Regions from separate parts of the Pseudoalteromonas sp. GB56 genome, predicted to be linked through region 2. Evidence: predicted binding sites of a transcription regulator. Region 2 holds the regulator's gene; the other holds the start of a gene.
What was found. The regulator LexA, encoded in region 2, represses DNA repair genes until DNA is damaged. The targets are predictions, from matches to a motif close to TACTGTATNNNNATACAGTA.
Positions count from the first base shown of each region.

Region 1: ACH19P_RS11430 (DUF4007 family protein) is a predicted target of LexA. The motif match lies at 6,725-6,744, and genes of this name have one in related genera.

Region 1 is NZ_JBPCHK010000001.1:2,432,407-2,441,114, forward strand. Features, by position in the region: gene ACH19P_RS11410 (DNA sulfur modification protein DndB) at 1-742, opposite strand, end outside; gene ACH19P_RS11415 (GIY-YIG nuclease family protein) at 753-1,370, opposite strand; gene ACH19P_RS11420 (phosphoadenosine phosphosulfate reductase domain-containing protein) at 1,379-2,206, opposite strand; gene ACH19P_RS11425 (hypothetical protein) at 2,209-5,655, opposite strand; gene ACH19P_RS11430 (DUF4007 family protein) at 5,658-6,602, opposite strand; gene ACH19P_RS11435 (ion transporter) at 6,837-7,640, opposite strand; gene ACH19P_RS11440 (class I SAM-dependent methyltransferase) at 7,837-8,469, shown strand; gene ACH19P_RS11445 (hypothetical protein) at 8,523-8,708, shown strand, end outside.
Region 2 is NZ_JBPCHK010000001.1:629,780-638,487, reverse strand. Features, by position in the region: gene ACH19P_RS02975 (cytochrome c oxidase subunit 3) at 1-709, opposite strand, end outside; gene ACH19P_RS02970 (cytochrome c oxidase assembly protein) at 728-1,270, opposite strand; partial or broken gene ctaD (cytochrome c oxidase subunit I) at 1,270-2,840, opposite strand; gene coxB (cytochrome c oxidase subunit II) at 2,837-3,970, opposite strand; gene lexA (transcriptional repressor LexA) at 4,288-4,905, opposite strand; gene ACH19P_RS02950 (DUF924 family protein) at 5,050-5,580, opposite strand; gene grxB (glutaredoxin 2) at 5,640-6,278, shown strand; gene ACH19P_RS02940 (PaaI family thioesterase) at 6,291-6,755, shown strand; gene ACH19P_RS02935 (FG-GAP repeat domain-containing protein) at 6,823-8,169, opposite strand; gene ACH19P_RS02930 (winged helix-turn-helix domain-containing protein) at 8,309-8,708, shown strand, end outside.

The sequences.
Region 1 (8,708 bases), 1.8 Mb from region 2:
TTATTTCAGTTCCGCCGTCAAATGCTTTCACTAATTCTGAATTTATTTCATATAAATTTTGCATAGTAGTTAAATACGCTGCATCAGCTTTACTTGGGGAAATTTGTTTCCCTGTTGCATTGATTTTGACAAACTTTTTAAGAAGATCGTGTTCTCTAACCAATTGCCTAGTTACAATAGCAATCGCATCATCTTCATCTAAAGTAATATTCGTCTTCTCGTCGGTCGGCTTTGCATATCGATTAAGTTTTGTGAAAAGGCGCCGAGTTCGAATCATTCCTTCTTTATCTTCGGCATGCTTTAAAACAATAACCGAAATCTCTTCATCCTTTAAATCAACATTTTCTGCACACGCTTCCTTAATTGATTCCAATCGATGTTGCCCATCAAGAGCAAAAAATGTTTGACTACCATCCATTTGTAGCAAACCAAAAGAATGGGTTACTTTATCTACAATTCCATGTTGTTCATCGATACGAATTGGGTGGAACTGAGGATTCCCTTTATATACTGCGACAACTAATGAACCATAAAAACGCTGTTTTTCTTGTAAAAGAAACTCTGTCATTTCTTTTACCCGATTTGATAAGTTTCTTTGAATTTGCTCATCTAACTCTTTGTTTGGGTGAATTTTTTCAGCCAACTCTACTTGTTTAGCTACCTCCCCAAACTTCATTTTTGTGATGTAGTACACCCAGTCACCCATTTTTGCTTTAATCGCTGGGACATAATTCGTGCTCATTGTTTCCTCCTTAAAATGCGTCTTCCGGCCCACAAATTTTAGTTCTAAACTTAAATTCACTTTCATCAAGTGGTTCTTCAATTTCTACGAACGCTTCATGTCCAGACTCTAAGTTAGCCGTTATGGCATTTTCATAATTGACAAAACTATCTTCATCTAGCTTTTGACTCGAGTTTAAGATTGGATCTAAAACTTGAATAAAGTAGTCTTCAAATGCAGTCAGTCTGTCTGGTGGAAGCTGCGCATAATAGACATCAATTTGGTTACCGTATTCTTGAAAGAGAATTCTTATATTATCCCTTAAAGGCGATACTCTCTTCGCAACTTTACTCGCTTCTTTTTTATCACTAATATACTCATTAAACCTGTCCTTGAGCCGAACAGACTTGCCTACGTAAATTATTTCATCTTGCGGGACTGGCAAGTTATCAATATCCGGGTACTTTACAATAAATGCATAAATTCCCGGTACATTAGGGACAGTGGTTAAATTCGCGCTAACTAACTTCCCAAGCCGAGTCCACGTAACATCACAATCGATGATGTTACTCCTTCGTTCAATATATTTTTTCCCCCAAACTCTTCGAATTCCTATTGGGGAAAGGGATTTAAATAAGTATCCATACAAACTACAAACTACAAACTACAAATTAAACATGCTTGGTCCTCTGCATCGTCTTCTTCCATATTTTGTAGCATTGCCTGCCAACGTTCCTTATCGGTGGAATGAGACTTGTAGATGATCCCTTTTTCTTGCTCTTTTTTCTCTGCATGAGCCACCACTTCATCAAGCGTACGCCCCTGCACCCAGGTGTAACCATTGCCTGCGGTTCTTTCTATTTCTTTCGCCTTTTCAAAAAGCTCTGGGTGATTGCGTTTAAGGCCCAGCCATTCGTCTTGGCGTTGGAAAAAGCAGAAATAACAACCGGAACGCGAGCGCCATTCGTAGTATTTTGGTACTCCTACTGTATCACGAAGAATTTGGTAGATATCTTCGCGTTCTAATTCGTCCTCTTTAAAAGGGAAAACGGCCTTGATATTCGGCTTAGTGCTAACATAACCATCGCGCTGCTCATCAGCACGGATCCCGATGTAACTGATCACTGGGTCTTGACCAACAAACTGCTCAAAAGGCTTAAGCTTCATGTTAACTGTACACCAGCGCTGACGAGCCGATGGTAAAAAGTCGTTGTTTACGCGCAGCCAGTGCTCGAACGGGCGGCCACTGCCAATGCGGATGATCTCTTTGCCTAGGTACGACTCCATTATATTTAAAAAGTCATACACCTCGCTCAGCTCCGCCCCCGTATCCGAAAAGAAGTACTCCATCTTCTCATGAAGTTCTGGGTAGTTATCTTTGATATGAATGGCTAATGCAGCACTGTCCTTACCACCCGACAACCCCAACACATGTCGGGAGGCCTTATCTTTCATGGCTTCCTTAAGCGTGACATGATTACTCATGTTTATTTCCCCTGCGCACTTGCTGGTTGGATCTGCTCAAGAAAGCCATCAACTAACTCGGCAAACAGTACCAACTTGGTATTGTCATCAAGACCTTCGAGATCTTGTTCTATTTGTTGTTTTAACCGCTTAATAGAGTCGCGTTTTGCATCGTCGATTGCAACCGCTTTTTCACGGGGATTTACCCCCTTTCGTAATGTTTTCAGCAGCACAACATCGAAGTCACCTTCGTGATGCTTACGTTTAGAATCATGCTCCAAACGCAACAACTCTAATTCGGAAATACGCTTTGAATAATCACTTAGATTAAACTCGGCCTTACTTCTATCGGCGTCCACCCATTCTTTAGGCGGCTTAGCGGCTAAGAAGGTTAATACACTTTCGAGCCAAACTTGGTCGCTGTCTCTTTCAGAAATGATGCGTTTGATGAAAGCCTTGAGACCATCGGTATCAACTGAGTATTCATCTAAACCAACATAATGCGCTAAATGCTTACGCAGCTGAGCTGTACTAGAATCTTTACTTAAGCCAAATGCATAACATAAAAGTTGTAGCTCATGATCGAGCATTTTCTGATAGTGATATTTTAGCTCGGTCAGCGTTTGACGCAACACAGATGAGAATGCCTTGAGGGTCTCACTGTTATCACCTTCAAGTGCTCTTTCATCGAAGCCAAGTGCCTTAGGCAAGGCTTCAAACAACAGCTTCTGCGGCGATTTCGCTACTTCAAATGCTTTCACTAACCGCTGTGCTTTTTTGTCTAACTCATCTGAACGAGTTTTTTTAGTATAAGGCTCCAACGCACCTATAAACTTAGCTAAAGGGCGTGCGATATTTAGTAGAGACTGTTCTTGTTCAACATCACCATATAATGCGTCTTTATACCCTTCGAAAATACTTGCTCTCAAACCCTCGATTTTAAAACTCTCAATCTTAAAAAACTGTGGTGCACGCACAAATCGCTCAATACTTTCTTGAGTTAATGACGGGATATACACTCCATCTTCAAAAACAGCTAACTCATGTTGATGAACCAATAATGCCTGTACATACAAAATAGGCAGCATACCTACTTTCACACCATACGGCGGAGCTATCAGAATAGCGTCTAATTCTTCAAAAGTTTTTGCATTACCACCTTGTGTGCTATCAAAGAACTTTAGTATTCGCTTCCATGTTGGATAAATATTAGAGTTTCTACAAGGGGCACTCAACTGCCACTTATCACCGACCTGCTGATGAAGCCCATGTTGCTTAACGATAGAAAGGTACATGGCCTTCTCTGGCGGAAACTTCTTGATATCAAATTCGGCTTTATCCGCCTTTTCCAACATACCGTAAAGAAGTTTATTACGGCCCGCACTAGCTTGGCTCGATGGTTTATCTCGGTTGATAAGCTCGTTATGAAACGATGGTGCTTTGCTGTAAATTGCCTCCAACACGGAGGACAACACGCTTTGTAATTCGCGGCGTGAGTGAACAGGGTGACGTGTTTTGTCGAAATACCACTCACACTCTTCAGGTTCGAGTTCAAACGCTTTTATCAACCTAATTGCAGATGCCTCCGCAGCACTGCGTCTATCAAAGTATTCTCGTTTTGCTACCGGGTCTTCTTTTAAGGCTTGGCTTTCTTGCTCAACCTTTCGCAGCGCGATCACTTCAGCAAAGGCGTCTTTTAATTGCACCGAGTTACGACATAAAACAACGATGTCTGTTTTATGAAAGGCGTTCACAACCTTCTGCTCAAACAACTTAATATCGTCTTGCGCATATGCCAAAAAGAAAATAATACGGGGAGCCGTTGGTTTAAACTTAGCTTCACTTTTATAGGTAGCAGCATCGATAAAACGAGGAACAAAGTATCTAATGGTGCCATTTTCTACGGTGTACTTTCGCGCCACCAACGGCTTTAATATTTGGGCTTCATTGAGTTCTTGAGAAAGGGAAAAGTTTCCTAAAACATTCAACTGCTCTTGCAATGCATCTTCTAAATCAAAATCACTGCCCTGCCAGACCCGGTATTCGTTATTAAAGGTACGGTAGGTGATGATTGACTTTTGGGTTAAAGCTGCAATATCCAAACGCGTGCTTTGTGGGGCAATCGTTTCAAGTAAAGCTTGTTGGGCTTTGAAGTTCCCTTTGGCATTAATAATGTTAAACAGGCCGATGGTTTTAAGTAGCCTAGAAACACTCTCTTCAGCAGCTCCTAAGCGCTCAATAGCAGTTACAACTTCTGCCCAGCGCCGGTGAGTTAAATGATCAGAGACAACCGAAGACTGGTTCGTGATGAAATAGTCAAAAATAACATCAGGAGTGATAAACTCACCCTCGCGCAGATGTTTTAATGTGCTTAAAAAACCGAATTCCTCGGCACTGCCTAAGAAGTTAAAAAGTGTTCTCTCATTCTGTGCTAACTTTTGGCACAAATGAGGTAATATTAGGGCGGAAATGGGATGTAAAGGGTAACACTGTATAAATAGAGTTTGCGCTTCTTCCTTGTTAATTACCGACGGAAGAGCTTCACATTCGGCTAATACCTGAGTGATTTCCGCGATACGTGTACGTGTTGTTTCGAAATTTTTTTCATCAATTTGGTTAACAATGGCTTTAGCTACGACTTTAAGCGTTTGTTCCGAGCTTTCTAAAAAGGGGACTTCTTCAAAACGCCCTTGCACCTTCGACCATTCATTTTTTAACGCTTCACCTAGCCCTTTAGCATACTGTTCAAAAGATTGGTGAAGTAACACAAACATGAGCAAATTACACTCATGCCCTTTACAGGCATGCTCAGCCAGTTCTTGTAGCAGAAAAACGTCATTCGCACCGTAATGGCGTGCTTCATATTCTAAGAACTTACCCAACTCATCAATAACCAAGAGTATGCCCTTAGCTTTCATACCTGAGCTCTTTTGAATTTCGTTTTGTAGTTTCTCTATTAGTTTTACTAACTGTGAGGAGGAGGTACCTTCTACTTCAGCTTGTCGTATTTCCTCTACAATCGCCGGAGTTTTGCCACGACGTCCTTGATAATAATTTTCAGTGGCGTTTTTAAGACCCGTAAGTACTCGTTGCCCCAATGGCTCGGGTGAACCAGAAATTAGGATTTGAATGTACCCACTGGTATCTGCGACATGCTTTGCATAAGCCTCGGCCTGCTCTACATCGTTAGCATTCAATACGTCAAATGCTGATTTGCTGGTTTTCGAGCTTGGGTTACCCAATAAGTGAGACAGGAAAACACTAAAGGACGATTTCCCCGAACCGTATGGCCCAATTAGCGACCAAGCCCTTGGATGGGTATCATTATCAAAACTTGCAACTAAGCGCTCAAACAATCGCTTTGATCTAGATGTCGGAATATAAGAGGCTACTGTGCTACCGCTTGAATGATCGCGCTCTAGGTTAATGGAACGAGTGTACTGGCTGTTGACTGTAATTAGTTCTTTCATGCTCATACTGCTTTACCCGCTTCATAATATTTTTCTAAATATTGCAGAGGTGATACTTCATGCTCCATTTTATAAACTTGGTGAATACCTGCTGATTCATTTATCGCAAACATCCCCGGTATATACTTTACAGCCTCTTCAATTAGCGCAATGGCTTGATTCTCTGGAATACGAAAAGCAGAACCAATTGCTGGCCACCCACCCTGGCTATAAATCAACTCTTCTACCGGTATAGATGTAGAGCCTCTAGCCTCAAACAATTGAGCTATTGCGAAACCAATAATGCTTACAGGCAGTGTGTCTTTCACTTGGCTTTTTGACTGATATTCTTTATTAGATTTTACTTCTATTAAACTCAACTGACTAAGAGGTGAATCTAAAATATCATCCCAGCCTTGCTTTTTGTCAGCTTGAGCGCTTGAATACATACGCGTGAGAACGGCTATATCATTTTTTATCGTCGAGGCAGAAGTCGAGGCACTTACATTTTCTCTAATGAAGTCACCAAGAGCCGTTCTTAACTCTTCCTGTGAAAAGTTAGTTTTATGGTAACGATTAAAGAACCAGTAAAAAGTAGTTGCCTGTGCACTATTAGAGGCTATTAGCCAATGTATTAACCAGAGCGTTGCCTCATCTTCAAGGTAAGGGTCCCACCCTGGCTTATTTGCGGTTCCCATAAGGGAGGTACCAAGTTCAGTAGGAAATAAGCCACTCTTTGACTCTAATTTAAGTAGCTGACAAGCTTGGAGCCAATACTTAATTGAGCCAACCATGTTCTTACCAACCCCTAACTCAACGACAGCATCGTCACTTTTGAAAATGTCATTGTTACTATCGTCTAGGCAGAATGATTCAAGAAATTTCCAAAAGCCCTTCGTTAACCACCCATAGCGTAGGAAGAAAGTCTCATGGCGCCCAAAGGCTGCTTTTTTTTCATCTAGTTTCATCAAGTTAGCTTATCCAAATACAGTTAGAGCTGTTTGTTGATTTTTATTAATGTGAGTTGCTCTTTAACTTGCAAATTCTATCACCTTAGCTAGCCAACAACAAAGACAGTAGGTCACAAAAACACTGTATAAATATACATTACCCTCTGTGGTTTTGTCAAAGTTAGGTGATACTTCACAGAGGCTTTAGCCCAGCGAGTGGTTGAAAAGATTATTATCGGACTAGTACTACAACTACTCCCTCCCCTGCTCCTTTATAAGCTGCTTAAGCTCTTGGATTTCTTTGTGTAGGTCTTCAATCGTTGGGGTATTATCCGCAGCCTCTTTTTCTTGGCGAATTTTGGCGTGCTCATCTTCCATCACGTTGACAACAATACCAATCACCATGTTTAAGAAGGCAAAGGCGGTGAAAAAGATAAAGGTTAAATAGAAGATCCATGACATGGGGTAGACTTCCATGGTCTCGTATTGAATGTCCGTCCAATCTTCAAAGGTCATGATGCGGAATAAGGTCAGCATCGAGATAGCGATATCCCCCCAAAGTGTTGGGTTGATATCTTTAAAGATGAAACTGCCAATCGCTGCATAAATGTAGAAGATGATAAACATCAACAAAATCACATAGCCCAACTGCGGCAAGGCTTTGAGTAAGGAGTTAATGAGTACACGCAGCTCTGGTACAACAGAGACCATACGCAGAACACGAAACACCCTAACGAGTCGCGCTAACAGCGCCATTTCACTGTCGTTGATTGGAATTAAACTAACTGCGACCACCAGCGTGTCAAATATATTCCAGCCCTTTTTAAAGAAGTTCTTTTTATCATCATCGGCGATGAAACGAATAGTTATTTCGAATAAGAAGAAGACGGTGATGAATACATCAAGCACTTGAGTAAACGATAAGGCACCATCTGGCAACGGAAATGTTTTCGCCCCTATTTCCAAGGCTGAAATGATGATCACGGTGACAACCGCAAGTTCAAAGAACTTATTATTCTTTAAATTGTTTAATGAGGTTCTAATGTTTTCGTACATGATTCGCTAAATTTTATAAACCAAAGTAGACGCACTGAGCGCGATTCTATCACTGGATTATCAAAAGCGTATTGTTTATTTATCATCACAATATTGGTTTTATTCTTCAAGAAGTGGGTCGATAAATCGACTAAATTATGTATGATGCTATAAACATACTTCTCTATAACTGGCTATTACTTAAGGACTTTATATCTTGTCAGATAACATCAACTTCTACTCTGTAAATGCTGAATCATTGGCTACGCAGTACGACAAGGTACCTTTTGAGTTAGTTCATAAAGACTGGATAAATGAACTACCCAGCGACGGAGTAGCACTCGATGTTGGAGCAGGCTCTGGTCGTGATGCGCGCTATTTAGCCGCAAGAGGGCTGAGTGTTGTAGCGGTCGAGCCAGCTGAAGGTATTCGAGAAGTTGCACAACGTTATGTCACATCACATTCTATTCACTGGCTGAACGACCGTTTACCTGATTTGGCTAATGTATTCACTTTGCAGATGAAGTTTGATTTGATTTTACTCAGTGCTGTTTGGATGCACATTCCCCCCAGTCAAAGGGAGCGTAGTTTTCGGAAGTTAAGCTCATTGCTCAAGCCTAATGGCAGAATCGTCATTTCCCTTCGCCATGGCAGTTGTGAAGACGAACGATGTAAGATGTTTGTGAAGCTGAATTATCCAAATTGGCCCGTCAATTTGGTCTCACGTTTAAATTGCTCAGTGACACAAAACAGCAAGATGAGTTGGGCCGAGACAACGTTTCTTGGCAAACCGTTATGTGTACACTGCCCGACGACGGTACGGGCGCGTTCCCCCTCATTCGCAACATAGTTGTCAATGACAGTAAAGCATCAACATACAAAATAGCCCTATTAAGAAGCCTGTTGCGAATCGCGGAGGGGCATCCCGGAGCCGTAATTGAGCGAAGTGATGAGCACGTTGTTCTACCCATAGGATTGGTGGCTCTGTATTGGTTGAAACTGTATAAGCCGTTGATAGATACACATTCAATGCAGCAAAACAGCAACAACTCAAAAGGCCTCGGTTTTATAAAAGAAAACGGCTGGGGT
Region 2 (8,708 bases):
CGTGGAAACCTGTGAGAAGGAAGAAGGTATTGCCGTAAATGCCTGAATCGAGCTTCAAGCCTAAGTCTTTATAAGCGTGAATGTATTCTTGTACTTGTAAACCCAAGAACAACGCGCCAAGCAAAATGGTGAGCAATAAAAAGATAGCCAATGGTTTGCGATTGTCTTTTTCGATTGCTGTGTGGGCAAACTGCAAAGTGACGGAGGAAACCAATAAGATAATGGTGTTGATCAGCGGGAGGCCTTGCCAGCCCATAGCTTGAGTCGTAGTGCCTCCCGGAGTAGTCTCAAGTGGCCAAGCCGATGTAAATTCAGGCCACAGCACTTCACCTGTCATCACATTATTGCCGTCTCCGCCTAACCAAGGCACCGCCAGCATACGGGCATAAAATAGTGCACCGAAGAAAGCCGCAAAGAACATCACTTCTGAGAAGATAAACCAACTCATTCCTTGTCTAAACGAACGGTCCATTTGCGCAGAATACAGACCCCCATGTGACTCACTGATCACATTGCGGAACCAGTTAACCAACATGTACAGCAACACCGCAATACCTGCAAATAGCAGGTAGTGACCGTGGCTGCTTTCTTGACCCATCTGCATCACGGTTAAACCCGCGCCTGCAGCGATGAAGAACATGGCTACTGCACCGACAATCGGCCAGGGGCTCTCGGCCGGTACGTAGTACTTTTCATACTGTTCACTCATATTTATGCCTCATTTGGTTTATCGCGCCGAGGCAACCAAAGCTTCTGGATGCTTAGCGCTGATATCAAAAAGCGTGTATGACAACGTTAGCTCCTCATATTCAGGAGGTAGCGCTGGATCGACATAAAACCTTAATTGATATTCTTGTTTTTCATTGGCTTGCATTGTTTGTTGGTCAAAGCAAAAGCATGCCAGTTTGTGTAAGTATTTCGCCGCCAAACCCGGAGACACAGACGGAATTGCCTGCATTACTCGCGCTTCATCAGCTGTATTAGCTGCAGAGAAAGTCACCACGCTCATTTCTCCGGGCTTCACCACGACGGCTTGGGTTTGTGCATCAACAATAAAGGGGGCGCCGCTTTGCGCATGCGTGGTGAAGCTCACAGTCACCTCTCTGCTTTCATCCACCACTTCGCTTTGCTGTGCTTGCTCCATGGATGGCTTGCCATTGAGGCCAGTGACATCACAGAACACGTCGTACAGCGGTACCAGTGCGAAAGCAAATGCGAACATTGCTATTACACTGATCACGAGTTTCTTCAATAACGGCGCGTGGTTCATTACTGCACCTTAGGCGGTGTTTCGAAAGTGTGATAAGGCGCAGGTGATGCGACTTCCCACTCAAGTCCTTCGGCACCGTCCCATACTTTCGCAGGCGCTTTTTCACCCGCTTTAATGCACTTAAAGACCACAGCAACAAACAGTAATTGTGATAAGCCAAAGGCAAAGCCACCGATACTGATAATGGCGTTGAAGTCAGCAAACTGCAGTGCATAGTCTGGGATTCGACGTGGCATCCCCGCCAAGCCAACAAAGTGCATTGGGAAGAACAATACGTTTACGCTGATAAGCGACATCCAGAAGTGCCACTTTGCCAAGGTGGTGCTGTACATGTGTCCTGTCCATTTAGGTAGCCAGTAATAAGCTGCCGCCATAATTGAGAACACCGCTCCCGTTACCAATACGTAGTGGAAATGCGCCACCACGAAATACGTGTCGTGGTATTGGAAGTCCACCGGCGTAATCGCCAACATCAAGCCGGAGAAACCACCAAGGGTAAAGAGCACTATAAAGGCGATGGAGAACATCATCGGTATTTCAAAGCTGATAGAACCTCGCCACATGGTGGCCACCCAGTTGAATACCTTCACCCCAGTCGGCACGGATATCAGCATGGTGGAGTACATAAAGAACAACTCCCCAGCGAGCGGCATGCCTGTGGTGAACATATGGTGCGCCCACACCACAAATGACAACAAGGCGATAGACGCGGTGGCGTACACCATCGACGCATACCCAAACAGCTTTTTGCGCGAGAAGGTAGGTACAATCGTCGAGATAATACCGAATGCCGGTAAAATCATGATGTATACCTCAGGGTGACCAAAGAACCAGAAAATATGCTGGAACATGACTGGATCACCCCCGGCGGCATTGAAGAAGTCGGTACCAAAGTATTTATCCGTGAGTACCATGGTGACCGCACCCGCAAGCACAGGCATAACCGCAATCAGCAAGAAGGCGGTGATCAACCATGTCCACACAAACAGCGGCAGTTTCATCCACGTCATACCTGGTGCGCGTAAGTTCACTATGGTAACAATCACGTTAATAGCCCCCATGATGGAGCTGATACCCATGATATGCACCGCAAACACAAACAACGCTGTGTTGTCGTTACTGTAAGTCGTGGACAGTGGCGCGTAGAAAGTCCAACCAAATGCCGGACCGCCGCCTTCCATAAACAGCGACAACAATAAAATCGCAAACGCGAATGGTAGATCCAGAAGCTCCAGTTGTTCATACGCGGAAGCGCCATATCTGGCGCGCCAATCATCATCGGGATCATCCAGTTGGCTAGCCCCGTAAAGGCTGGCATAACCGCACCGAACACCATGATTAAGCCATGCACTGTGGTCATCTGGTTAAAAAAGTGTGGGTCAACGAGCTGCAGTCCCGGCTGGAATAGCTCGGCGCGAATGACCATGGCCATTGCACCGCCCGTTAAAAACATAAGCAGTGAAAACAGTAGGTAAAGTGTACCTATGTCTTTATGGTTAGTGGTAAAGAGCCAGCGTTTAATACCTGTTGCAGGCCCGTGATGTTCATGTGTTGCAGCAGCTGTACTCATTGTCCTTCCCCATCAATTGCGGCCTGAATCGCACTTGGTTGCACTGTGTCGCCAGTGTCGTTGCCAAATGCATTACGCTGGTAGGTGATTACCGATGCGAGTTCTTTGAGAGTTAGCTGACTCACGAACGCCTGCATCGCTGTACCTGGCTTACCGTGAACCACGATGTCTATGTGATCCTTGATATTACCTGTTGCGATGGGACTTCCCTTAATCGCAGGAAATACCCCCGGTAAACCCAGACCTGTGGGTTGGTGACACGCAGCACAGCGCGCCATGTAGACTTGCTCACCTGATGCCATCAGTTCTTCTTGAGAAAGTGTCTGATCAAGCAGCGCTGCATCGGCATCGGCTTGTGCTTGCACCGCTTGTTTTTGCTCAGCTAACCAGGCTTCGAATTCTTCGGGCGCTTTGGCTTCAACCACCACAGGCATAAAGCCATGGTCTTTACCACATAGCTCAGCACATTGGCCGCGGTAGATACCCGCTTCGTTTACCTTGGTCCATGCTTCGTTGATAAAGCCTGGATTAGCATCTTTTTTAACTGCAAAATCAGGCACCCACCAAGAGTGGATAACGTCGTCTGAAGTCATCAAAAAGCGGACTTTTTTATCTGTTGGGATCACTAACGGCTTATCCACTTCCAGTAAGTAATGTTCGCCTTTTTCCTGAGCGTTTTGAATTTGCTCTTGCGGGGTAGAGAGCAACGAGTAAAAGCCCACATCATGGCCCATGTACTCATAATGCCACTTCCACTGCGACCCCGTGATTTTGATGGTGACATCTGCTTTTGAGGTATCTTCCATCGCTATCAGGGTTTTGGTCGCAGGTACGGCCATACCGATGAGAATTAAAAATGGGATCGCGGTCCAAAGTATTTCTACCTTGGTGCTCTCATGGAAGGATGCGGGTTGAGCCCCTTTAGATTTACGGTGTCTGAGCAAAGCCCAGAACATTGCACCGAACACTATTACACCAATGACACAGCAGATGATGAATATCGTCATGTGCAACTGGTAAACATTTTCACTGATGTCGGTCACCCCTGGGCGCAAATTATAATCACTATTTGCAAAAGCCAAGTGCGGGGCGAACAAACACAGCAACATGAGGGAGCAAAGCTTCTTCATGTACCATCTCCTTAAAACGCGCAACGCAAAAAGAGAAGAGGCAATAACTGCTAGCCAATCTTCATTATTATTATGCTTAGAACTGGCCGATTACATTTACTTTACACAAAGCGATTAAAAAGCAACCAGCAAAGCCTGTAATCTAACCAATTAGTCAAGAATTGAGCATATAGCAAGAAAATAGACGTTTTTGTTTTGCTTTTTTCAATAAATATTTTGGGGAGATTCAATCTGTTAGCGTACAGAAAAAGGAATTAGAAAAGGGCTGGAAACCCCCAATAAACGGCGCATTGGGGGCGAATATTTAACGGGTACAACTACATCCAATCAGCATTTCGGATTACACCTACCGCTAAACCTTCAATATTGAAAGATTCATGCTCTAGGTCAACTTCGATTGGCGCAAATTCTTCATTCTCTGCATGCAGCAATATTTTACGACCGGCTTTCTCTAAACGCTTCACAGTGACGTCATCACCAACACGGGCAACCACCACTTGGCCGTTCTCCGCAACCTGAGCACGATGCACAGCCAGTAAGTCGCCGTCCATAATACCGATATCTTTCATACTCATACCATCAACACGTAGTAGGTAATCAGCGGCAGGCTTAAACAGTAATGGATCGATTTGGCAGTGACTTTCAATGTGCTCTTGCGCCAAGATGGGTTCACCGGCAGCGACGCGACCTATCAGAGGCAAGCCTAATTGCTCAGGCTCTTCCTCTTCAACCAGTTGAATACCTCGGCTGGCACCGGGCTTCATTTTGATCACACCCTTTTTGGCAAGGGCTTTAAGGTGCTCTTCTGCGGCATTCGCACTGCGAAACCCCAGTGTTTGTGCAATCTCAGCACGCGTAGGCGGCATGCCCGTGTCTTTAATAAATACTTTGATCAGCTCTAAAATTTGCGATTGGCGATTAGTTAAAGGACGCATACAACTGGGTTTCCATACAGTACATTTAGCTGTGAGTATATACAGTTGTCAGAAAATCGCAAATAAAATCAGGCAATTTGCTCAGCTCGTAACAAAGCGCCCTACTTAGGTTTGGGTTTTTGTGTTTACGTCAGCGCGTAAATGCTAAAAGCTGCTGTTGGGTTGAGTTAAAAACACAATTTCATCATCCGTGGATTTACGCCCTAGTATTTCATTGCGATGCGGGTATCGACCAAAACGATCGATAATCTTCTTATGCGCCACTTCAAAATCATAATTATCCAATGGCTTGAACAACCTATCAGCCTCCTGATGGATAATCTTACTCTCACTGTGCATATAGGGCATGTACATAAACGGGCGCTCTTGCTCATTCAATTGCATATCGAAGCCCTTATCCACCGCGTGCTGAGCCAAGCACAAAGCCAGCCCATCAAAGGTGAAGGCTTTTGGCGTGTCGCGAAACATGTTGCGCGAGAATTGGTCGAGCACGATGATTTCACACAGCGCCCCTTGAGCTGTGTTGCGCCAATGTACCAACTCGCCCTGAGCTGCCGCATGATGCAGTTGCGAAAATTGCTTAATAACCTTGTCGTCAAACGCTGCATTCTTTTTAAACCAGTCCTCGGGTTGGCATTGCTTAAACCAAAAATCATACACAGATTGAAAATCCATATTCTCTCCTTCAAAGTAAAAAGGGTGTGAAGCCCGATGCAAACAAGGCAACAGTAACCGTGAAGAAACTCTACATTTATGAGCATTGCCCTTATTCAGTTAAAGCCAGAATGGTTGCCTATGCACGCAATATAGACGTGCAGATACTCTACTTACAAGCCGACGACACAACCACCGCCATCGAGTTAGTCGGCAAATCAACCGTTCCCATATTAGCTAAAAATCAAAACATTGCCATGGCGCAAAGCCTCGATATTGCTTCCTACTTCTGCAAACGAGCAAAAATGCCATTGGATCATGGTGACTACCTCACGCCCGCAAGCAAATGGGTAGAGACCTACTTACCCACTTTTTTACGGTTAACCTTACCGCGCTGGCCGCAACTCGCCCTACCAGAATTTGGCACACTAAACGCCATCGCCCATTACATCGATAGAAAGGAGGCGTTCTTGGGGGCTACCTTCGCTGATATTCTTGCCCACAGTAATGAAGATATAACGACCATGGATAGGGCTTTGGATGAGCTATCTTGGCTCGATGCGCCGGATGAAATCTCATGGGCCGATGTTGCTATCTTCCCCTTCTTGCGCAACTTAACCGTCGTAAAAGGCTTGCGCACTCCCGAACATATCCAGCACTATGTGCACCAAGTTGCCACCATGAGCAACATCAGAACATTCACAGACGTTGCTGTATAAGGAGTAGTAAGCATGAGCAAACGTATTTGGGCCCAAGATATCGATTTTGACCTGTGTAAAAAGCTCGACCTTGGCGTGGGTGAAAAAGGCACCTTAATGACCAAGCTCGGCATTGAAATAAGCGAAATCGGCGACGATTACCTTGTTGCCACCATGCCAGTAACCAACGAATTATATAACCCCATCGGCATCGTCCACGGTGGCGCATATGTAGTGTTGGCTGAAACCGTCGCCAGCTACGCCGCCAACTTTGTTGTTGATACCAGCAAATACTACTGCGTCGGCCAAGAGATCAACGCCAACCACCTCAAAGCCTCACGCACCGGCACACTCAAAGCTGTGACCAAACCCGTGCACCTAGGCGGCCGCTCTTCCGTGTGGGAGATTAAGATTTATAACAGCGCCGGCGATTTGTGTTGTATTTCAAGGATGACAGCAGCGGTGGTTGAGAAGCGAAGTAAAGGCCGTGGGATCTGACGTTGCCATAAAATAACTGCACAGATAAGTAAAAAGGCTCTTTAGAGCCTTGGCATCGTAGGGGATATTAAAACTTGTAGAATCGGCGTACACCGATGCCTATAACTAATAAGAGCAAGGTCAAGTTAGTAGAACCTCCGCTAGAACCTTTAGTACTTGTTGCATTATCTACTGGTTGAGTTTGTATGGGTGGCGTTGTTGATGACTCTCCCTGAGTAAACAGCGCCGTTAATTCAATATTAGTGCCTTTGTTGACTAGGCAATCTAAATAACCTGTACCCATAAAGTAGTAAAACTGCTTTTTATTAAACTCACCGGTTGCTACGTCTAAATAACCATCATTATTAAAGTCAGCGACTGCGGTTGCGGTAAGCCCTTCAGCTGCTCCTGCAACATCTTCTTTCTTATTACCACCATCATAATGGAGGCTTAGACGCGGTTCTAAGTAATGTGCTGAGACTATATCCATACTGCCATTTTTATCTAAATCCATGAATGCTGCCCCGTAAGGAGCGTCGCTATTATCTACAACATTACGCACAAAACCGCTATCTTCGGCATACACACTTACCGCCTTAGCTGCGATTTCGGCCGCAACAATGCTCACCTGACCTGATGCCGACCCTGTGTAACTATCAAGTGTGATAGCCGCATAGTCAGAGATTTTCTTTGCTTCACTAAATACACCGTTGTTGTTCAAATATAACGCCGTTTTTGCGTCACTGATGCTGTTCACCAACACATAAAGATCACCTGACGTATCTGCACGGAAGCTCGATATAAATAGATCAGGTTGGCCGTCCTTATTAAAGTCATTTACAGTAAAGGAATAAGGTCTAACCCCTTCAATGACTATATTTTCTTCAAATTCAAACTGGCCTAGCCCATCATTTAGGTAAAGTTTAATACTACGAGTAGTAAAATCGCTCACTAGTAAATCTTCATAGCCATCGTTATTCCAATCATAGGCGTCCAAAGCTGCAGGATAGCTCAAGCCACCAACCAACTGTTGACGTTCAAAGCCGTCCCCCGCTTGATTAATTAGTTGATAAACAACACCATTAAATAAACTGATGCCGACTAAATCCACATACTCATCATTATTGATATTGATTGCCTGTAAGGTCTTAGCACCTCCACTAACGGAACCTATATCTTTATGATTCTCTTCAAGTTGCAAATAATTACCACCATCACAATTTTGTCCTTGCCAGCTCTCAAAGTTCCAACCTTGTTCAGCCTGCGCTTGCAACATACGGCTAGTGTCTACGGTATCAATAATGCAAGATTCACTGCAGTTGGCTTCTCCATCTACAGAACTGATGACACCCTTTCCTTCTATGGTCAGGTTGATCTCTCCCGCCTGAGCCGCTAGTGAACACCCCATCAGCGTCCAATACAGTAATTTATACATGCTTATTCCTATTTACTAACTAAGTGATTTATAAACTGAGGATGTTGTATAGCCTGTGCTTATTACTTACAATCATGTAAAAATTATGTAGCTATTATTTTTTTATCTTCAATATTTTCATAAAGTTAAGGTGGGTATTTTGCAAAGGGATTTTTGGATAGGCGAATACCTTGTATCGCCCAAGCACAATAAATTAACTTTACCCAAGCGAACATTCACCCTAGAACCTAAAGTGATGGCAGTGTTATGCCTATTGGTGAAACACCATGGAGAAGTACTCAGTCGAGAAGAAATTTTATCGACCCTTTGGCCTAATCAAGTTACCGAACCTGAAGTTGCAACACGCGCTATTTTCGAACTGAGAAAGGTCTTTTGTGACGACTCTAAAAATCCTCGTTTCATTGAAACAATCACGAAGAAGGGATATTCATTTATCCATCCGGTAACACCGGCTAAGTCCTCAAATAGAAATAAACTTTGGTTCGTCGGGTCTGCTTCCCTATTATTTATGTGCCTGATCTCTGCGTTCCTTTTTGCTT